Regions from separate parts of the Pseudoalteromonas sp. ABE4_541 genome, predicted to be linked through region 3. Evidence: predicted binding sites of a transcription regulator. Region 3 holds the regulator's gene; each other region holds the start of a gene.
What was found. Region 3 encodes MetJ, which represses methionine synthesis genes. Its sites were predicted from a motif close to TAGACGTCTAGACGTCTA; they were not measured.
Positions count from the first base shown of each region.

Region 1 (5,488 bases), on a different contig from region 3:
CCTAACCTCTTTGGCACCGGAGGCGTGTAATTGTCCCAATCAATTTTAATTGCATTGTCGCGCGCTCGTTGCAAGGTTACAGGCTTGGAACGAGGCTTCTTACGCGCCTGTTGTTCGCGCACCTTTTCATACTCAGAGGTTGTTTTAGCCAAAAAGTCCGATTTTTGCGTTTTGCTAAGCAAACTTGAAACAACACCCACAGCACGGCTAGCATTATTCACATACACCACACCTTTATCGTACTGAGGCTCAATTTTCACCGCTGTATGCGCCTTTGAAGTGGTTGCCCCACCAATCAATAATGGAATTTCAAAACCTCGACGCGTCATCTCTTTTGCAACATGCACCATCTCATCAAGAGATGGCGTAATGAGGCCAGACAAGCCAATCACATCCGCATTTTCATCGATGGCAGTTTGCAAGATTTTCTCTGCAGGCACCATCACCCCCAGATCAACCACTTCGTAGTTGTTACACTGCAGCACCACGCCTACGATATTTTTACCTATATCGTGTACATCACCTTTCACGGTGGCCATGATGATTTTACCGTTGGTTTCACCTTCTTGCTTTTCAGCTTCAATGTAAGGGTCAAGGTAAGCAACCGCACGCTTCATTACTCGCGCCGACTTCACTACCTGTGGTAAAAACATTTTACCCGCACCGAATAAATCACCAACCACATTCATGCCGTCCATAAGTGGGCCTTCAATCACTTCTATTGGCTTGTCTTTATTTGCACGGCACTCTTCGGTGTCTTCCTCAATAAATTCGGTAATACCTTTAACAAGTGCATGTTCTAAACGCTTCTCTACAGGCCAGCTACGCCATTCTAAATCTTCAACTTTAGCGGCTTGAGCCATGCCGGAGTACTTAGGTGCGAGCTCAACTAAGCGCTCTCCCGCTTGAGGGTCTTTGTTGAGGATCACATCTTCCACTGCATCTCGCAGCTCTGATGGAATATCGTCATACACGGTCAACTGACCCGCATTTACAATCCCCATATCCATACCCGCTTGAATAGCGTGATATAAAAATACCGAGTGGATAGCCTCACGAACCGGGTTATTACCACGGAATGAGAACGACACATTTGACACACCGCCAGATACTTTACAGTGTGGTAACTCAGCTTTTATACGACGCGTGCCTTCAATGAATTCAACCGCATAGTTATCGTGCTCTTCAATGCCCGTTGCAACCGCAAAAATATTAGGGTCGAAAATGATGTCTTCAGGTGGAAAACCGATTTGATCAACCAAAATACGGTATGAACGTTCACAGATTTCAAATTTGCGCTGCGCGGTTTCCGCCTGGCCTACCTCATCAAATGCCATCACCACAGCGGCCGCACCAAAGCGCTTAATAATTTTCGCTTGGCGAATAAACGGCGCTTCCCCTTCTTTCAATGAGATAGAATTAACAATGGCCTTGCCTTGAATGCACTTTAGACCCGCTTCTATCACCTCCCACTTTGAAGAGTCAACCATGATAGGTACTTTGGAAATATCAGGCTCAGAAGCAATTAGATTTAAAAATTTGACCATTGCAGCTTTTGAATCCAACATGGCTTCATCCATATTGATATCAATCACTTGTGCGCCATTTTCCACTTGGTTACGTGCTATATCCAATGCGGCTTCATAATTTTCTTGCAATATTAGCTTTTTAAAACGAGCCGAGCCGGTCACATTGGTACGTTCACCAACGTTGGTAAATATGGCTGTTGATTGTTGCGTCATTGGATACTTCCTAATTCAAGTTACAGGCTTCTAAACCTGCCAAGCGCATACGCACTTCAAGTTCAGGTAACTGGCGCGGTGCGACCTTCTCAAGGCCTTGCGCAAACGCTTTAATATGCTCTGGGGTTGTGCCACAGCAGCCACCAACGATATTGATCAAGCCTTCTTTACCCCAATCAACGATTTCTTTGGCCATTTCTGGCGCTTCCAAGTCATACTCTCCAAATTCATTAGGTAAACCTGCATTTGGGTGTACTGAGGTAAATGTTTCACATACTCTTGATAATTCGACGACATATTGGCGTAATAAATCAGGACCCAATGCGCAATTTAACCCAATTGAAAGCGGCTTAATGTGGCGAATTGAATTATAAAATGCTTCTGTTGTTTGACCAGACAAAGTACGTCCAGATGCATCGGTAATCGTGCCTGAAATCATCACAGGTAAGGTCACACCGGCTTGCTCGAATGCTTCTTCAACTGCAAAAGACGCTGCTTTGGCATTGAGCGTATCAAATATGGTTTCAATCAGAATTAAATCCACACCGCCCTCAATCAAGGCGAGCGTCGACTCAACATAGGCCTCTACAAGCTGATCAAAAGTAATGTTTCTATAACCTGGATCGTTCACATCAGGAGAGATTGAGCAGGTTTTTGATGTTGGACCTAATACACCTGCGACATAACGCGGTTTAGCCGAATCATTCGCTGTGTATTCATCACACAACTTACGCGCAAGCCGTGCAGAAGCTAAGTTGATTTCTTTACTTACACTGGCCATGTCATAGTCTTCCATCGAAATGGTCGTGGCATTAAAGGTATTTGTTTCAATAATATCCGCCCCCGCATCTAAAAACTCTCGATGAATTTGCGCTATCACCTCAGGCTTAGTAATACTGAGCAAGTCATTGTTACCTTTGATCAACACATGCCAATCTTTAAATCGCTCACCGCGATAATCTTCTTCTTCCAGCTTGTGCTTTTGGATCATCGTGCCCATGGCACCATCCAAAATTAAAATGCGTTGTTTAAGTGCCTCTGTTAAGGCTGCGCGTTTATTCAGCATAGTTGTTAGTCCTTACATCTTGGCTAACGAGGTTAATATCATAAGGCGTGGTTTGATAAACGTAATAGTTTAACCAATTCGAGAATAACAAAAAGGCATGACTTTGCCATGTCTTTGATGGCTTATTCGAGGCATCGTCATTTGGGAAATAGTGCGCAGGTTTCGGGGCATCCGGGCTACTTTGCAAGTCTCGTTGGTATTCTTTCAATAACGTGTCTGCATCATACTCAGGATGTCCAGTAATATAAACTTGACTACCCGATAAGTTTTTAATCAGATACGCGCCTACAGTTTGTGAACCCGCTAATACCACCAGCTCTTTCTCATTCGCTATCTTACTTGGATCAACGTGACCATAACGAGAGTGTGGCACTAAGAATTCATCGTCAAAGCCACGGGTCAATGCGCCATGCTCAAAGTAACATTGATGCCTAAATACACCACATAGCTTTTCACTGCGAAGGTCGCGCTTAATCCCATAGTGATGAAATAACGCAGCGTGCGCCGCCCAACAAGAGAACAGCGTAGAAGTGACATGATGTTCAGCCCAATCAAAAAAGGTTTTGAGTTCTTGCCAATAAACAACATCGTCATATTCTAAATGTGCTAACGGCGCGCCTGTGACGATCAGCGCATCATAGTTTTGATCTTTCACATCAGAAAAATAACGATAAAACATGTCAAGATGTTGCTCCGAGTTTTCTGAACTGCGGTGTGTATCTAAGCGTAATAAATCAACATTGACTTGCAAAGGTGAGTTTGCCAAAAGACGAATAAACTGAACTTCGGTTTCTACTTTGTTTGGCATTAAGTTCAATATGGCCAAGCGCATCGGTCTGATTTCTTGTGTTTTTGCACGGCTTTGTGGCATCACAAACACGTTTTCTTGACGTAAACGCACAATGGCAGGCAATTCATCTTTTACTGTTATTGGCATCATTCACCCTCAAACTATCACTATGCTGTCATTATGAAGATAATCCGAAAAATATCAACCTCTAGATGTTTAGACGTCCAAAATAAGAACAATGGAGACTTCAAACTATGATTTTGAACAATAACATGCTAAGAAGTTAATTCTGCAGTTCAAAAGGTCAACTTGTTATGACACAAAACCTATTTTCTAACTTACCCACTGATAAATCGGTAGAGCATTTCGAAGACATTATAAAAAATAAGCATATTCGTATTGAACGTATCACATCGTACGGACAAAGATCGCCTGACTCATTTTGGTATAACCAAACTGAACATGAATGGGTAACGGTACTAGAAGGCGAAGGCACTATCGAATTTGAAGGTGGCGTAAAACACACTCTTAAGCGAGGTGATTATATTAATATCCCGGCACATACCAAGCATAGAGTAAGTCGAACCGCAGCCAACGAAACGACACTTTGGCTTGCGGTATTTTACAAAGACTGAGTAAATTTACACTCAGCCGCTAAACCTGCTCTTCTAGAAAGTCCATGGCCGATTGTTCTTTGCTATCAATTGTGCCATCGGCAGCCGCCACTTTTTGCGCCAGCTTAAGTGCTAACTCTCTCATTGGCTTGTCAACGATGTATTTCATGCGGTGTTGAATAAATGCTTCAACATCTGACGTTTGCACTGCATGAACACATTTTCCTGACATATCAGCAATATAATTTTCAAGGCTTACAGCAGAGTTCCAATTAATCTTGCTTGCCCATTGCTTCACAACCGCTAATTCAGCGTCACAAATACGACCATCAACTGCCACAAATAATAATGCTAAATCTAAAAGTGACTCTTTTTGCAACTGCTCTACACAAATGCCACTATCAAAGTGGTTAAGTAGTTGTTCAAATTTCATCATTCCGTTTCTCCTTGAAGTTAACAATCGATGTACATGTCACTTCATGACCACCGAACATCAATACAATATTAGACAACTATGAAAAAGTCACATTAAAAACTCTCATCATGCTCGCATACACTACAATAAGTGAAGTTACTCATATGATCAAAGGCCGTTATGCGCCCTCTTATCAGCCTATTTTTTGCAATACAATTCAATGCCATCGCTACGGAGCGGATCACCGTCACGATAGAAAAAGATATTTACGACTACGCGCAAACTATACTCAAAGGACAAACCGTTCATACCATCGATAACTTCAAACACCCACTTTGCCAAAGAGATATTGTAGAGTATGTTATTTTACAAAAGGCGCTAACGCTCGGCGGTTTATCATTAAAATTTGAATTTGACGTTGGCAATTATGATGCAAGAAATATCAAATTGTTGGTTGATGGTTTGTTGTTAGTCAGCTTTGATACAATATGGCTAGATCAAGCCAATCAATATCGTGACAAACTCTATATTTCCGCTCCGATTATTCGAAAAGGCGAATACTATGCTGGCATTTATACTAAACCAGAAAATATGGAAGTCCTTAAAGCCAAAATTAATCGAGACTTATCTCAATTGTCCATGATTTCTAGTAAAGCATGGCATACAGATTGGCAAACTCTGAATTCTCTCAAGCCTAAAAACTTAATTGATGAATCGGACTGGGTGATCATGGCTAAAATGGTCAGCCGTGGTTGGGTTGATGGCATGCTCGTTTCATTCAACAACACGCAACCCTTCGAATACAGTGGCGAGGGCTACCGAATAGCAGCGATTGACGGCATTAAGGTTGCTCTACAAGAC
Region 1 is NZ_JBSVEM010000001.1:495,943-501,430, reverse strand. It holds gene metH (methionine synthase) at 1-1,742, opposite strand, end outside; gene ACW689_RS02375 (homocysteine S-methyltransferase family protein) at 1,753-2,808, opposite strand; gene ACW689_RS02370 (homoserine O-succinyltransferase) at 2,798-3,745, opposite strand; gene ACW689_RS02365 (cupin domain-containing protein) at 3,913-4,233, shown strand; gene ACW689_RS02360 (tellurite resistance TerB family protein) at 4,253-4,648, opposite strand; gene ACW689_RS02355 (hypothetical protein) at 4,808-5,488, shown strand, end outside.
Region 1: the regulator MetJ is predicted to act here: its motif matches at 3,808-3,825, upstream of ACW689_RS02370 (homoserine O-succinyltransferase).

Region 2 (5,488 bases), on a different contig from region 3:
CCAAGAGATCCAATCAATGATCGAGTCCTTGCAAGCCGGTGCAGAAGAAGCCGTTAGAGCCATGTCTAAGGGTAAACAACAAGCTGAATCTTGCGTTGAGCAAAGTGATTTGGCCAACGAAGCCCTCAATAGCATTACCCAAGCCGTGTCTCAAGCACACGACGTAAGTGAAGAGATCTCTAATGCAGCAAATGAGCAGCAGCAAGTAGCACAAGAGATCAGTGAACGTTTAGAGTCAATTGTGTCGATTGCAGAACAAACAGCCGAAGGCGCTAACCAAACGTCTATCTCTAGTAGCGAAGTTGCGAAACTTGCTGAAGAGTTACGCCAGTCGGTGGAACAGTTTAAGGTGTGATGAAAACAAATCGCACTTTTAAGGTATAAAAAAACCCGCAAAAGCGGGTTTTTTATGTCATGCTATTTAGAATAAAGCGTTTGCTTTAGCTACAACATTTTCGACTGTAAAGCCAAAATGAGCAAATAACTCACCAGCTGGTGCCGACTCACCGAAGGTGCTCATACCAACTACCGCACCATTTAAACCAACATATTTGTACCAATAGTCTTCAATGCCTGCTTCAACAGCAACACGACGAGTAACCGCTGCTGGAAGCACACTTTCTTTGTACTCAGCTGATTGTGCATCAAACACATCTGTTGATGGCATAGAGACTACACGCACTTTCTTGCCTGCATTACGTAACTCTTGAGCTGCCTCTACTGCAAGTTGAACTTCTGAACCGGTCGCAATTAAGATAACTTCCGGGTTTCCATCACAACTTAATACATAACCACCTTTTTTGATCGCTTGAACTTGCTCAGCATCTCGTGATTGCTGCTCTAAGCCCTGACGCGTGAAGATCAATGATGTTGGGCCATCTTTACGCTCAATTGCTTGTTGCCAAGCAACTGCAGATTCAACCTGATCACAAGGGCGCCAGTTAACTAAGTTAGGGGTTAAACGCATGCTTGCGATCTGTTCAACTGGTTGGTGGGTTGGACCATCTTCACCCAGACCAATTGAATCATGGGTATAGACAAAAATGCTCGGTTGCTTCATTAATGCAGCCATACGTACCGCATTGCGTGCGTATTCCATAAACATTAAGAATGTTGCACCGTAAGGCACAAACCCTTTGTGTAGGGCAATACCGTTCATGATGGCTGACATACCAAACTCACGCACACCATAGAAAATGTAGTTACCAGACGCATCTTCAGCGCTAAGACCTTTCGAACCATCCCATAGAGTTAAGTTAGAGCCAGCCAAGTCTGCTGAACCACCCATAAACTCTGGTAATAATGGACCGTATGCATTCAATGCATTTTGTGATGCTTTACGTGTTGCAGGGTTGGCTGGGTTTGCTTGAAGCTGTGCAATATAAGCTTCTGTTTGCTCAGACCAGTTTACTGGTAAATCACCCGCCATACGACGTTCAAACTCTGCGGCAAGTTCAGGGTGTTCTACTTGGTATTGCGCAAATTTAATTTGCCATTCGCTTTGCTGTTGTTGGCCTTGCGCTGTCGCATTCCATTTAGCATAAACGTTTTCTGGGATCTCAAAAGCACCATGTTCCCAACCTAAGAACTCTCTTGCAGCTTGGATTTCTTCGTCACCTAGTGGTGCACCGTGACAATCATGGCTACCAGACTTATTTGGGGAACCATAACCAATCACTGTTTTACAACAAATCAACGTCGGTTTATCAGATTCAGCTCGCGCAGCGTCAATAGCTGCTTTAATCGCATCGCTATCATGGCCATCAACACCAGCAATTACATGCCAGCCGTAAGCTTCGAAACGTTTAGGTGTATCATCACTGAACCAACCTTCTACTTCACCGTCAATAGAAATGCCGTTGTCATCCCAAAATGCGATCAGTTTGCCCAGACCTAGTGTACCTGCAAGTGAACAAGCTTCATGAGAAATACCTTCCATCAAGCAGCCATCACCTAAAAATGCATAAGTATAGTGATCAACAATATTGTGCTCATCACGGTTAAATTGTGCAGCTAACGCTTTTTCAGCAATCGCCATACCAACCGCGTTGGTAATACCTTGACCTAAAGGGCCTGTCGTTGTTTCAACGCCTGGCGCATAACCATATTCAGGGTGACCAGGTGTTTTGGAATGCATTTGACGAAAGTTCTTTAAATCGTCAATAGAGAGATCGTAACCACTAAGGTGTAAAAGTGAATAGATAAGCATTGAGCCGTGACCATTTGACAACACAAATCTGTCACGGTCAGCCCATAGTGGGTTACTTGGATTATGCTTTAGATAATCGCGCCAAAGCACTTCTGCAATATCCGCCATTCCCATTGGGGCTCCAGGGTGGCCTGATTTGGCCTTTTGAACTGCATCCATTGACAGGACGCGAATTGCATTTGCTAGCTCTTTGCGAGAGGGCATGAGTTCTCCTACCTTTTATTTGTCTGTGCGCGGGTTTTTAGGGCCCCATTCTGACTTATTTTTGGTCCACACTGCAATGATAATTCCTAGAAAAAGGTCTAAGCTTATTGTTTTTATTCCAACGCCGAGAAAATAACCTTATTTAACCTCATCTGCGGATAAGAGTTTTGATAACTCAGAATAGAGATGTTACACCCTCTTCTATATCCAATGACGATATTTTGCTCAACATCAAGGCGTTTTCGCGAAGTAATAGTGCGCTATTACAAGTGAAAATAACGAAGAGAGTGAGCGAAATAGCTTCATTGCGCAAATTCGCTTATGTGTAGCTGAGGTTATTTAGACGTCTAGGTGTAAAAAAACTATGCATGCGAGGTAGATTTGGTTAAAATACCCGCCTATTTTTTTTAGCGCTGTCCAGATGTTTGTGAAGCGCGGTATTTGTGAGCATAAATACAATGGCAAAACATTTATTTACTTCTGAGTCTGTTTCTGAAGGTCATCCGGATAAAATTGCTGATCAGATCTCTGATGCAGTTCTTGATGCAATTTTAGAACAAGATCCAAAAGCACGTGTAGCATGTGAAACCTACGTAAAAACCGGTATGGTTATGGTTGGTGGTGAAGTAACCACTAGCGCATGGGTTGATATCGAAGAGTTAACACGTAAAACTGTTCGTGAAATTGGTTATACGCACTCAGATATGGGTTTTGATGCTGATTCATGTGCCATTTTAAATACCATCGGTAAACAGTCTCCAGACATCAACCAAGGTGTTGACCGTTCACGCCCTGAAGATCAAGGTGCTGGTGACCAAGGTCTAATGTTTGGTTACGCTTGTAACGAAACTGACGTACTAATGCCTGCACCAATTACTTATTCACATCGTTTAGTTCAGCGTCAAGCACAAGTTCGTAAAAGCGGTGAGCTAGCTTGGTTGCGTCCAGATGCAAAATCTCAAGTAACGTTTGCCTACGAAAATGGTAAAGCAGTTGGTATCGATGCCGTTGTTCTTTCAACTCAACACTGTGACACTATTTCACAAAACGATTTAGTAGAAGCAGTGATGGAAACTATCATCAAGCCAACTCTACCTGCAGAGCTTATCACTGAAGCAACCAAGTTCTTTATCAACCCAACGGGCCGTTTCGTTATCGGTGGCCCTATGGGTGACTGTGGTCTAACAGGTCGTAAGATCATCGTTGATACATACGGCGGTATGGCGCGTCACGGTGGTGGAGCATTCTCTGGTAAAGATCCATCTAAAGTTGACCGTTCAGCTGCGTATGCTGCACGTTATGTTGCTAAAAACATTGTTGCGGCTGGTCTTGCTGACAAGTGTGAGATCCAAGTATCTTACGCAATTGGTGTTGCAGAGCCAACGTCAATTAGTGTTGAAACATTTGGCACTGGTAAACTTGAAGAGTCACGTTTAATCGAGATCATTCGTGAACACTTCGACCTACGTCCATACGGCATCCTAACGATGCTTGACCTAGAGCGTCCTATCTATCAGCCTACAGCTGCATACGGTCACTTTGGTCGTGATGAATTCCCTTGGGAAAAAACAGATAAAGCAGAAGCACTTAAAGCATCAGCGGGTCTGTAATCATCAATACTTCATTAAAAAAGGTGCCATGGGCACCTTTTTTAATGGCTGCATTTTAACGCCGATTATCACGATGTAATTGTTTCACATAAGCACTTGGTGACATGCCATACCAGCGCTTTACCGCACGGTTTAACGACGCTTGCTCCGTGTAACCGAGTAAATCACTTAGTCCTTGCTTGCTCATCACAGTACAAAACTGAGCAAATCGCCGCTTCCTTTCTTGCTCTAACAAGTCGGAAAAACATAACTCATGTAATTTTAAATGCCTTTGTAGTGTTCTCGTCGACATAGCAAGCGCCTGCGCTAATGACGCTAATGACATTTTGTGCAAATCGCAACTATGCAGTGTGCTTTGTAAATGTCTCATCCAATGATGCTCATAATCATAGGCATGTTGCAACTCACTCAATGCAGTATGAACACTGGCCGCAACTAATTCGTTAGATGTTAAAATAGGGAGTGATAACAGTGCTTTATCAAAAGTTATGCGATTTTCAGTGGCGCTAACAACCACAGTACAGCCAAACCAACTCGTTAGGCGTTGTTGTTGTTCATAGCTGAATTTATTTTTAAAAAACACTTTGTTTGCTTTAACTTGCTGGCCAGTAAGACGCCGAACAGTCGCCACCCAAGCAGTCATATTACGTAACACTGCTTGCAAGTTATCTTCAAATGGTTGCCAAGCAATCGACGCGTACTCACCTTGCTCTAAAAAATGGCATTGACCAATATTCGCCACCGTTTTATCGAATGACAAAAGTGCTCGCAGAGCTTCATTAAGTGTGTTGGCCGACTCAACAAAATAACCAAGTAAACCGTAACTCGCAGTATTTATTTGCTTACCTAGTTCAAAGCCCCATAAGGGATCTTGATTGGCTTTGGCTGCTTGGTTGAGCGCCTCAAAATAAAGCTGCATATCAATACGACTCTTATGCAAACTTTGTGCGGGTAAATATTTCTCTAACGGCTGGCAATATTGGCGACATACATCGAACATAATGGCGTGAAAAGACAAAAAAATGGCTCGTATAGTCAAGTATGCCCCGTCGGATACAGATATGCTAGTTTGACGATGAACTTTTTTAGACCATCATGCCATTACTCGATATTACCCAAAAGTTAAACGAACACAGTGTGTTTTCACTTGAAAAACTAGCTGATTGTGCAGAGCTGAGTAAAATATTTAAAGGTCAATTTATTCCTCTAGCGAATGATTGCGGTTTACAACGACGTGAAGTCACCCTACGCGGTCATACATTTGTTGAAGTGATCACGCATCTATCTCCACAAAAATTGCATTATCAAATTGAAGGTCATGGCCCAATCAAGGCGCATCGCGGCATCGTCAGTCTGACAAGAGTACACAATCAACTTCATCTTCGTTATCAAATATATGGCCGTAGCAATACTTGGCTACCCACATGGTTACTCAAACTTGTTTTATTTATTGATTTTAAATTAG
Region 2 is NZ_JBSVEM010000012.1:81,449-86,936, forward strand. It holds gene ACW689_RS13005 (methyl-accepting chemotaxis protein) at 1-355, shown strand, start outside; gene tkt (transketolase) at 422-2,413, opposite strand; gene metK (methionine adenosyltransferase) at 2,872-4,023, shown strand; gene ACW689_RS13020 (AraC family transcriptional regulator) at 4,079-5,041, opposite strand; gene ACW689_RS13025 (hypothetical protein) at 5,119-5,488, shown strand, end outside.
Region 2: the regulator MetJ is predicted to act here: its motif matches at 2,754-2,771, upstream of metK (methionine adenosyltransferase).

Region 3 (5,488 bases):
CTGCCTGTTAAGGTCTGTAATACCGCATGTGTATGTGCGGCCGGTACCAGTAAAAACGCATCTCCACTCGCTTCAAAATGATGAATGCTGTGTTGAATAAGCTGGCTTAACTCTCCAACTTCACCTTGCGCCAGTCCATCTACTCGAATTAAATCAAGCTCATTAAAAGTGGTAATAAATCGTTTTGCTTTACTATAACCTTCTTTGACAATTTCCGTTGGCGTAGCTTCAGCATCAAAGCTGCTGCGCACTTGTAATTTAATTGCGGTACTTTTAAGTGGTGATAAGGTCTTTGCATGTAGTACAGGATTACCCAATCGGGCTAACAAGTTAGCTTGTGAGCGGCACACTTTATTGTACTTAATAGCGCTAGCAACTTTACGGGGATCAGTACTAAACACCCCCTGCGTATCAGTCCAAATCGACACGGCGTCCGCATCAATATAATTTGCCAACAACGTGGCACTATAATCGCTACCATTACGACCGAGCGTGACGGTTTTACCATCAGCGTCTGAGGCGATAAATCCAGTAACAACATGAATAACGTCATCATTTAAACATTCATTACAGGCTTGCTTATTTTGCTGATGTAGCAATTGACCATGGTGTAATCGAAACAAACTACGTGCGTCTATATCTTTGGCTACACTACCCAGTTGTGACAAATAACTGGCTAAGATCCGCGCCGACCATAGCTCGCCATGTGCCAGTAAACTTGCTTCATGCAATGTACCTTGCTTACCCGCTTCGGTGATAACTTGCAGCTCTTCTAGCAAACATGCGAGCAGGTCACGTTGCTCATCACCTTTCAATAAAGCGCGGATCAACTCAGTTTGATGATTCTCAAGTTGCAGCAATATATCACTAAAGCCTTGGCTATCTTTTTGTTGATAGCACTCCCAAAGTTTCACGAGCGTATTAGTAGTTTTACCCGCAGCGGATACAACAACACAATCACCTTCTTTGCATTGACTTAACACGATTTGCGCAACAGCTTGATAACGCGCCGAAGAACTCAGACTAGAGCCGCCAAATTTATGTACTACTTTTGCCATTTGATTACCATAAAGCCGTATGAGCCGGCGTTAACTTGAACGATTTGCCTTCATCCGAGGCATTTACAGCGCCTGGCTGCGTTTTATTAAATGCCTGGTCGAGATCGTCGATTAGATCTTCGACCTGCTCTATTCCGACAGAAATGCGGATTAACGTATCACCAACCCCAGCTTCTAAACGAGCTTGGGGCTCCATGCCTGCATGTGTCATCGTAGCTGGATGACAAATTAAACTTTCAACGCCACCTAGAGACTCAGCAAGAGAAAACTGTTTAAGGCTTGTCAAAAATGCCGCAGATTCTTTCAAACCACCTTTGATATCAAAACTAACCATTCCACCAAAGCCGCTCTGTTGCTGCTTTGCTAGCTCATGCTGTGGGTGCGACTCAAGTCCAGGATAGTACACTTGGCTGACATAGGGCGATTGTTCTAAGTATTGTGCGATCTTGAGCGCATTTTTTTGATGTTGCTTTAATCGAACATTGAGTGTACGTAGCCCTCGCAAAGTTAAATAGCTATCAAATGGTGCACCAGTAATACCGATGTTGTTTGCCCACCACGCAAGCTCTTCACCAAGCTGTGCCGTTTTGGCGATAACAGCACCACCAACGACATCTGAGTGACCATTGATATATTTCGTTGTTGAGTGAACAACGATATCCACCCCCTGCTTAATTGGATTCTGCAACGCCGGTGACAAGAACGTATTATCTGCTGCCACCAAAGCCCCGGCTTCTTTCGCAACTTTACTCACTGCAGCAATATCCGTCAGACGTAAAATTGGATTACTCGGTGTTTCAATCCATACTAGTTTAGGTTTGATAGCAAGGATCTGCTCATAGCTACTAGACTGAGTCAGATCTAACACTTTTACTTTTAGTAAGCCTCTTTTTTCTAATGAGGTAAACAAGCGATAACTGCCACCGTAGCAATCATGGGGGATAACAATAGTCTCGTCGTGATTAAGAAGCTGTGTCACTAAATGCACTGCCGACATGCCCGTCGCTGTAATAATGCCTCGCTCACCGCCCTCTAACTGCGCTAATGTTTGCGCCAAAATATCACGATTTGGATTACCACTACGGCCATAGTCATAATCACGCTTCGTATCAAAATCAGCAAACGAATATGTGGTTGATAAATATAAAGGGGGCACGACAGCACCATGATGTTTGTCAGCTTCGATGCCATGACGCACAGCGATGGTTGCTTTATTACTTTGACTCATATCATCACCTAGATAGTTGGATGTTTAGACGTCTAAAAGGTTAGACGATCAAAATACAGAAGTCAAAACATTTATACTGCTAAATGGCTATTTAACTAGTATTTGACTATCTTTTTTAAACCGATAAAATTTCGCCACTTAACTAAATCGTATTGCTAATAAGACTACATTTTTGAATAATCTACCATGAATATTCTGTGTCAATCTCAAGCATAGACAAGCACTTGGTCGATGCCTTACGAATTTAGTCTTATTGGCATTTAAAACTCTGAGGCAACAATAACATTATGGCTAAATGGAACGGTGAGTATATTCACCCATATGCGGAGCACGGTAAAAAATCTGAACAAGTAAAAAAAATTACTGTCTCTATCCCGTTAAATGTACTGAAAGTGTTAACTGATGAGCGCACCCGTCGACAAGTGAACAACCTTCGTCATGCAACAAACAGCGAGCTATTATGTGAAGCCTTTTTGCATGCCTTTACAGGCCAACCACTGCCAAGTGATGAAGACTTAAGAAAGGATAACCCAGAGAAAGTACCTGAAGAAGTACGTAAGATAATGGAAGAAATGGGATTAGAAGTACCGGTTATAAACGAAGAGTAGCCTGACTTACTGGCTCGAGTACTCACTCGAGCCAAACTCAAGCTAGTCACGAACTATCATATGCTTATTTTGCATATTTATGATGCAAACACTTCAAAATACAACGCATAAACATATGCTAGCAGGCACTTTCAAGCGCAAGTCACTCCATATTCAGACTCAATACTCATACTAGGTCTTGAAGTGCACTTTTAGAGCAACTCAGTAACATATAATTTAACACTTGCAATAGTCCCCCTATCATCTGTAGCATTCATGTGTCAGAAAAAGATACCTTAATAGTACATGCCGTTCTAACCACCTCTAACTAAAACAACAACTTAATATTACTGACATCAAAAAGTCACTTTAATATATGCAAAGTGATACGTAGGAAATAAATGTTATTTTGTACCAAAAAAACAAAAACAGAAACTTTACTTAAAGAAACAAATATGCATAATGCGTACACATTATAAAAACATTAATGCAATGTTTGGGACGCAAGTTATTTAAGGAAAAATTTACGTGCAAGTTTTAATTGTTGAGCCACTGAGCGAACACGCTATTAAACGGTTTAGCGCAGCTGTCAAAGCTCTTAATTGTGAAAAATCTGTCTTATTACTCACTCCACAAAGCACTTTGATAAAATTTGCATACTTGTTTGATGAGTGCTTATTGTTGGACTCTAATATTGATGAAACTCTAGAAAAGTTAGCTGGATATCATTTCAATGCGGTTATTCCTGGTGGTGAACTGTCGGTGTATGAGGCTGACTATATAGCAAGTAAATTAAAGTTACCGCACAACCCACTTGATAGCTCAATATGCTTTCGTAACAAAGCAAAGATGAGAAAGCTGCTTGCACAAAACAATATTTCCCAACCCGCTCTTTATGGTGAATTTAGTCATCCAAGTGAATTAGATAGTAAAAATTTTACCTTTCCTGTTGTTGTTAAACCTGTTGATGATTGTGGCAGTATTAATGTTTCACTTTGTGATAATCTAGAACAATTGAAACGCCAAACACACACGATAACACAACGCAAAGAAAGCGATTTAAAGGGCATTTCGTTGGCAGGTAAAGCAATAGTGGAACAAGCTATTCTAGGTGACGAGTACAGTGCTGAAGTTGCGATAAAAAACAATCAAATAAAGCACCTTTCCATAACTAAAAAACACCTCTCCCCTTTGCCACACTTCGATGAATTAGGTCACGATGTTGGCATAACTAACCCAGAGTTAACCGATAAATGCACAAGCTTAATTCACCAAATAAAGTCAGCCTATCAATTTAATAATGGCGTACTTCATGTAGAGTTTAAGTACGTTGAAGGTGAGCTTTATGTCATTGAGTGTGCAGCTAGAGTGGCAGGTGGCCGCATTGCCGACCTTGTGGAGTATCAATATGGTATTAGTTTAGAAGCGGCTTTAATTGATTCAAGAGCCAATATCAGCACTTCATTTTCACTCAAAGCACAATCTCAGCCAGACATGATCAGTATCCGGTTTATCTATTCAGATTCAGATCTAAAACATCTCACTAGCCTAAAAGATATTGACATTCAGCAAGTTGAATATCGATTTAAAGCCCCCGCTGAAGGTAAGCCGAAAAATGCACATTATAACCGAAACGGTTTTGTCATTTTTAGAAAAGCAAGTGATGAGTTAACTGTGCATTCGTAAATACATAGAACTTGGTAATGTCGTTGAGCAACTAGGAAGTTGAATTAAAAAATGACTAAAAAACACGCATTAATTATTGGCGGTATTAGAAGCTGCCATACCTATCTGTACGACTGTGATTATAGAGTCACTTGGATCAACAAAAAATCACTTTCAGTGGCAAGTGATATCACAGCTAAAAGCCAAAGGCTCATCTTGCTCAGTGATGCAGATGAACATAACAATATCGTATCTATCGCTTATGCAATACACGAAAAAGACCCTATAGACGCTGTTTTTTGCTTTCATGATGCACTACAGCTTGCAGCCATTCACTTATGTCAAAAGCTCCACTTAGATTTTGTTGTGAATGAACGCTTACTTAGCTTGACCAGAAATAAATTTAAAATGCGCGAGGCGCTGCAACAACACGACGAATTTAAAGTAACAGCCCAAGTCGTTGAACGAAAAAGTGCCTTACAGCAGTTCTTGGCTTCACACCCAGCCGGCGATTGGATAGTAAAACCAGTTGATGGCGCGGGCAGCTTAGCAATAAAAAAAGTGAACACTCAAGATGACTTGTCCAACGTTGAGGACTTCATCTTTCCATCTATTGTTGAGTCTTATCTTGACGGCCCCGAGTATAGCGTTGAAACCTTTAGCATTGATGGTAAACATTATTTTTTGGGCGCGACAGCAAAAACCATAGAGCCTAACAGCCATATTGAACTGGCACATTCATTTCCGGCGAAGCTTTCTCTACAAGAAAAAAGCGATATACAAGCGTATATTTTTAGGTTTCTTAACCTCATTGGGCTTGAAAATGGTCCAGCACATACTGAAATTAAACTTTCTCAATTTGGCCCCAAAATAATAGAGACGCACACCCGCTTGGGCGGCGATCAAATTCCAGATATGGTTAAAGCGTCAACAGGCATTGACCTATACAA
Region 3 is NZ_JBSVEM010000008.1:98,755-104,242, reverse strand. It holds gene metL (bifunctional aspartate kinase/homoserine dehydrogenase II) at 1-1,058, opposite strand, end outside; gene metB (cystathionine gamma-synthase) at 1,063-2,286, opposite strand; gene metJ (met regulon transcriptional regulator MetJ) at 2,574-2,894, shown strand; gene ACW689_RS09955 (ATP-grasp domain-containing protein) at 3,402-4,559, shown strand; gene ACW689_RS09950 (ATP-grasp domain-containing protein) at 4,611-5,488, shown strand, end outside.

Region 4 (5,488 bases), on a different contig from region 3:
ACGATTTACGTCCTCAACACTTAAACTTGCCAACTGTGTACGTACGTAGTCTGCAAAATTATCAATGTTGTAGAACTGACTGTCCATTGCATAACCAAGCTGTCGGTCTTGGCTTGCAACTAACTGAGCAACATAGTTAGTTAAGAAGTTGCGAGTAGCTGTAAAATCTTGCTCACTCATCCCTTGTGAAATTAACTTATCGAGTTCATATAACGCAACACGTGTAGCGAAATGCGCATCGTTATTTGAACGTAATGGGCGTAACCACACTTGGAAAATTTGCTCAGAACGACCCAAATTAGCATCTGGCTGGGTTTGGAACATACCGCGTGGGAAGTATTCAATATACGCATAATCACCATAGTTCATACCACGCTTTTCACGGATGCGTTGGTAAAGATAACTATTAGAATTTCTGTGCTCACCAAAGTAAGAACGAACAAGCCACAGGGCAGTCCAGTCTTTGCTACTGCGAATCGTATCAATTGGGAAGCCGAAAGAAACGGCGGTAGATTTTGCGCTTTTCTCTACGATAGTCGCATGATGGCCTTTAAGTACTGGCGCATCAGGAATAGTCAGACGAGATTCTTCACCTTTTGGTAAAGCGCTTAAATCTGCAAATAGCTGAGCTTTAACCGCTTTTGGCATGGCCCCAGTGATACCCACATTAAGTTTCGCTTGTGTGAACTGCTGCTTATAAAACGCTTTAACGTCATCCAACGTTAATGATTCAAGATCTGACAAGTCACCTAGGTTGTAGCTTTCATATGGGTGCCCTTGATACAGCTTGTGATAAAGCATTTCTTTACCTAACTCTTCATCATTTGAAGACTTTAAGCTCGATTTAATCGCATCCAGCATTTCTTTTTTCAAACGCTTGAAGTCATCTTCTCTAAATCCAGGCTCCAACAGTTGTTCACTGATCAAACTATACCATTGCTGCGCATTATCTTTATGCACACGGCCACGTAAAGACAGCATCTCTTTGTCAATTTGATAATTAAAAGTCCCTGAGATCGGATAGAGTTCTTTTTGAATTTCTTTGTAAGTTTTGTTTTGTGAACCGCCATTTGCGATCATCGCAGCCGTCATCGCTGCAAGTCCTTTTTTACCTACAGGATCAGCTGCAGCCCCTGTATAGAAGAGTAAATTAACATCAATCAGCGGCGAGTTATTGGTTTTATCCAACACCTTAAAGTGACGCGCTACTGGTTTATTTGCCTTTTCAACCAGTTTCGTCAATGACACCTCTTTGTCAAAACCTGATATAGACTCAAGTGCCGACATGGTCACAGTAGTGCGACTTTCATCAACAAAATACTTATTAGCAATATCACGGATATCTTCAGCAGTCACGGCATCAGCAGTTGCATACAATTGATTGATCACCTCAGGATCACGTTCAAAGTGCATGTATTGGGCCAACGTAGAGGCAATTGCTTGTGAAGAATCTAGATCATTGATAAACGAGTACTTACGATTTGATTTCAATGCTGCTAGCTTATCGGCATCGACCAACTCCGTGCGCGCTTTAGCATAAGTTTCATTGATCGCATCACGTACAACCGCTAAATCTTGCTCATTTTCGACTTTTACAAACACATGTAACAAACCTGGGTCTTTTGTCTCAGGATTATAAGTAAACATTTGGCTTGCGATTTGTTGGTCGACAACGAGCTTTTGATATAGAGCTGAGTTCGGTGAAAAATAGAGGTCTGAGATCAAATCCAGTGCCGCGCGGTCTTTACGCGTAGGCTGCCACGCTGCCCCTTTATATGAAACAAGCAACCAATGACCAGGTAGACCTTCTGATTGCTTGTGCACATATTTAGGCGCTTGTTGTTTAGGCTCTCGAGGGATATCTGCAACATAGTTGCCCTTTTTCCAATTGCCCCAATGTTTCTTCACCATTTTCATGGTTTCTTTTGGTTCAACATCACCAACGATCACCAATGACACGTACTCTGGATGATAGAAGCGCTCAAAGAAGGTTTTACCATAACTCATTTGATCAGGCATCGCTTCTATGTCTTCGAAAAAGCCCATCGTGGTGTGCTTGTAGGTATGCTTTTCGAACGCGGCTTCTCTTACTGTTGACAGTAATTGACGAATTGGATTGGCATTATTTTTAAGGTACTCACCTTTTACGGTCAATGCTTCAGTACGGAATTGCGCTTCGGTATAAGTGAGGTTTTGAAAAATATCCGCTTCAATTTCTAATACTTTATCTAGATGTTGTTTAGAGAAACTCAAATAGTAGTTTGTGTAGTCATTGGTTGTATATGCTCGGTTATCTACACCTGAGTTTTTCAAAATGTCTGCATAAACATCTTGCGGGTATTTTTCAGAACCCTTAAACATCATATGTTCAAAAAAGTGAGCAAAGCCAGTTTTACCTTTTTCAACTTCATTTCTTGAGCCAACGGATACTGGGATCTGTACCGACACCACATCTGGATAGTCAGTTTTAACCACCATAACGCGCAAGCCGTTATCTAACTCTTCAAGCAGATAATCTTGAGAAAATACTTTGTTATTTGTTTGAGATGATTGTACGGACTGTGCCGATGCAGCATGTTGTGCGCTATTACTGACACATCCAGTTAGTGCAAGGGTTACTGCAAGACTCGTTGCGAGTAATTTAAATTTCATAGTGTTCCCTGAATATAATATTAGTTATGTATCGCGATACCCAATAAGAGCCGCTTTTTATCACTACCATTATGCAATAAATTGCGTCCTCACAACCATGAGGCGGGTAAAAAATAATGTAAAAAAATATAGCGCTACATGTCATTTTACTTTTCTCAACTTGAATAAATTTCATAGCTATTGAGTAACTTTCAATAAAAAGATCTATCTAGACGTCTAAATGGCTGCTATTATTATACCTATGAACTGATACCGAGCTGGGAATGAGGACCATGGCATTATCACTACAAGAGAAAATATTAGACCCTAAGCAAGGGGTCTATTTAATTGGTACCACACCACCAAAGGTTGGTACAGATAAAGCCAAGCTCGAGACTATAGCGAATAAACTACTCGGTCGTTTACACGAAATTGAGTATGACGGTGTGGTTATCTATGACATTCAAGATGAAAGCAGCCGCACTCAAGTACCTAGGCCTTTTCCTTTCAAGCATACAGTGGATCCATGCGAGTATAGTCAGTTGATTAAACAACTGTCAGATTTAGATGTGATCACCTATAAAAGCGTTGCGCAAAGAGAAGCGGCTGAATTCAATACCTGGCTTGACCAAACCAAACTTGAATATGGCCTTAAAAACCTAGTGCTCGTAGGAAGTCCATCTTCAGCGGGAGATATAAAACTGAGCTTAGCTGACGCCTATCAAACACTATCGGCGCGTCAGAACGAGTTTTTTCTAGGTGGCGTGACCATCGCGGAGCGCCATGCCAATAAACGTAACGAGCATGAAAGATTGCTTGATAAAACCGCGCAAGGCTGCGAATTTTTTATCTCTCAAGCTGTTTACAATGCACAAGCCACCGTTGACCTTATTACTAGCTACGCACGTTCATGCCGTCAGCAGGGTATTGCGCCAAAACGTATTATTTTAACCTTTACACCTTGCGGTGGTGAGAAAACACTCGAGTTTATGGAGTGGCTTGGGATCTCAGTACCAGAGGCAACCAAATGGCGCATACTCGATGCACAAAACTCGCTTAGCGAGTCGATTCGAGTGTGTCGTGAAAACCTTGACTTAATCCTGAAAAATTGTGCTCAGTTGGATGTACCGCTTGGCTTAAATATCGAAAGCTTGACCAATCGTAAAGAAGAAATTGATGCATCCATCAACCTTTATCGATTACTTAAAGCAACGATGGAACTGACCCTCGCAGAAAAACAAATCGCTTAGAGCTAAGAGCTAGATGAAACATAAAAAAGCACCAGCTGGTGCTTTTTTGCTTTTGGATGCGTTACCTAGCGTCGACGTGACGAGCGCTTATTCATAATACGCTTTTTATCCCGTTGTTTACGTGCTTTGTTGGTATTCTTTCGGTTATCTTTAGGCTCTTTCGTTAAGTCAGGTTCATAGCCTGGTAGCCATTGAGGTGTTAAGCGCTCATCTAGCAGTACCTCAATTTCTTCGAGCAACCACTGCTCATCAATACTCACCAGTGAAATAGCATGCCCTGTTTTGCCCGCACGCCCAGTGCGACCAATACGATGCACATAGTCTTCTGCAACATAAGGTAGCTCTGCGTTAATCACATAATCTAAATCAACAATATCAATCCCACGCGCAGCCACATCGGTCGCAACAAGTACACGGGTTTTGCCCTCTTTGAATTGACTCAGCGCCTTGTCTCTTGCCCCTTGAGATTTATCTCCATGAATAGCAAGCGTTGCTAAACCGTCTTTATTAAGCTCTTTGGCTAGGCTATCAGCCATATTCTTAGTACGAGTAAAGATCAAAACCTGCTGCCAATTGTTTTTACCAATCAAGTGCGACATTAACTCACGTTTTCTGTCTTCATCCACTGCATAAAAAGTTTGTTCGATTTTTTGTGCTGCACTGTTTTGTTTGTCGACTGAAATACGTTTTGGCTCTTTAAGCCATTGCTTAACCAAACTCTGTACTTGCTCATCGATGGTCGCTGAAAACAGCAATGTTTGCCGCTTGGCAGGTAAACGTCGCATGATCCGTTTGATTTCGCCGATAAAACCCATATCCAAGATGCGATCTGCTTCATCAAAAACAAGGTGTGAGACATTATCTAGCGATAAGGTACCTTTAATTAAATGGTCCAGTAAGCGTCCAGGCGTTGCCACCACGATGTCCACACCCGTTTTCAACGCTTTTTCTTGAGGACCAATATTCGCGCCTCCGTATAAACAGATTACTTGCAACGGGGTACATTGCGCATAGCTTTGTGCACTCTTTGCAACCTGCTGCGCCAACTCTCGGGTCGGCGTTATAACTAGAGCTCTCGCTACGCCCTGTTGCGCTTCAAAAGCGCTGAGCTCTTGTAAAATAGGTAACATAAACGCCGCTGTTTTACCCGTGCCAGTTTGCGCCGTAGCAACAACATCATGGCCTGCCAGCACCAACGGAATACTTTGCTGTTGGATTGGAGTAGGTGTATCAAAGTTAAGGGTTTCGAGGGCTTTATTGAGCGGTTCAATAAGCGAAAGAGCGGCAAAAGACATGATTAAACTGACTAATAAACAATAATGCTGCCAGTATAACAAAAGCGCGCATGGGATGCGCGCTATACCTGATGTGTTACAGCGTTGCTTTACGGTTGTTATAATACGCGATTAAGTCATCCACCATTTGCTGGCAATATTCGCGGATACCCGATACCAACATATGTTTTTCACCGCGACCAACCTTCTGCCCTTCGCTGTGTAAGTTAAAACGTAGAATGATTTTGCCACGTTTGCCTTCATAGCTGAACTCTGGCGTATCTGCTTCTAGCTCTAACGTTTTGATATCAAGCGTATCAAGATGAATGCTCA
Region 4 is NZ_JBSVEM010000002.1:266,857-272,344, forward strand. It holds gene ACW689_RS03825 (M16 family metallopeptidase) at 1-2,652, opposite strand, end outside; gene ACW689_RS03830 (methylenetetrahydrofolate reductase) at 2,925-3,881, shown strand; gene ACW689_RS03835 (DEAD/DEAH box helicase) at 3,947-5,176, opposite strand; gene ACW689_RS03840 (DUF3581 family protein) at 5,253-5,488, opposite strand, start outside.
Region 4: the regulator MetJ is predicted to act here: its motif matches at 2,862-2,879, upstream of ACW689_RS03830 (methylenetetrahydrofolate reductase).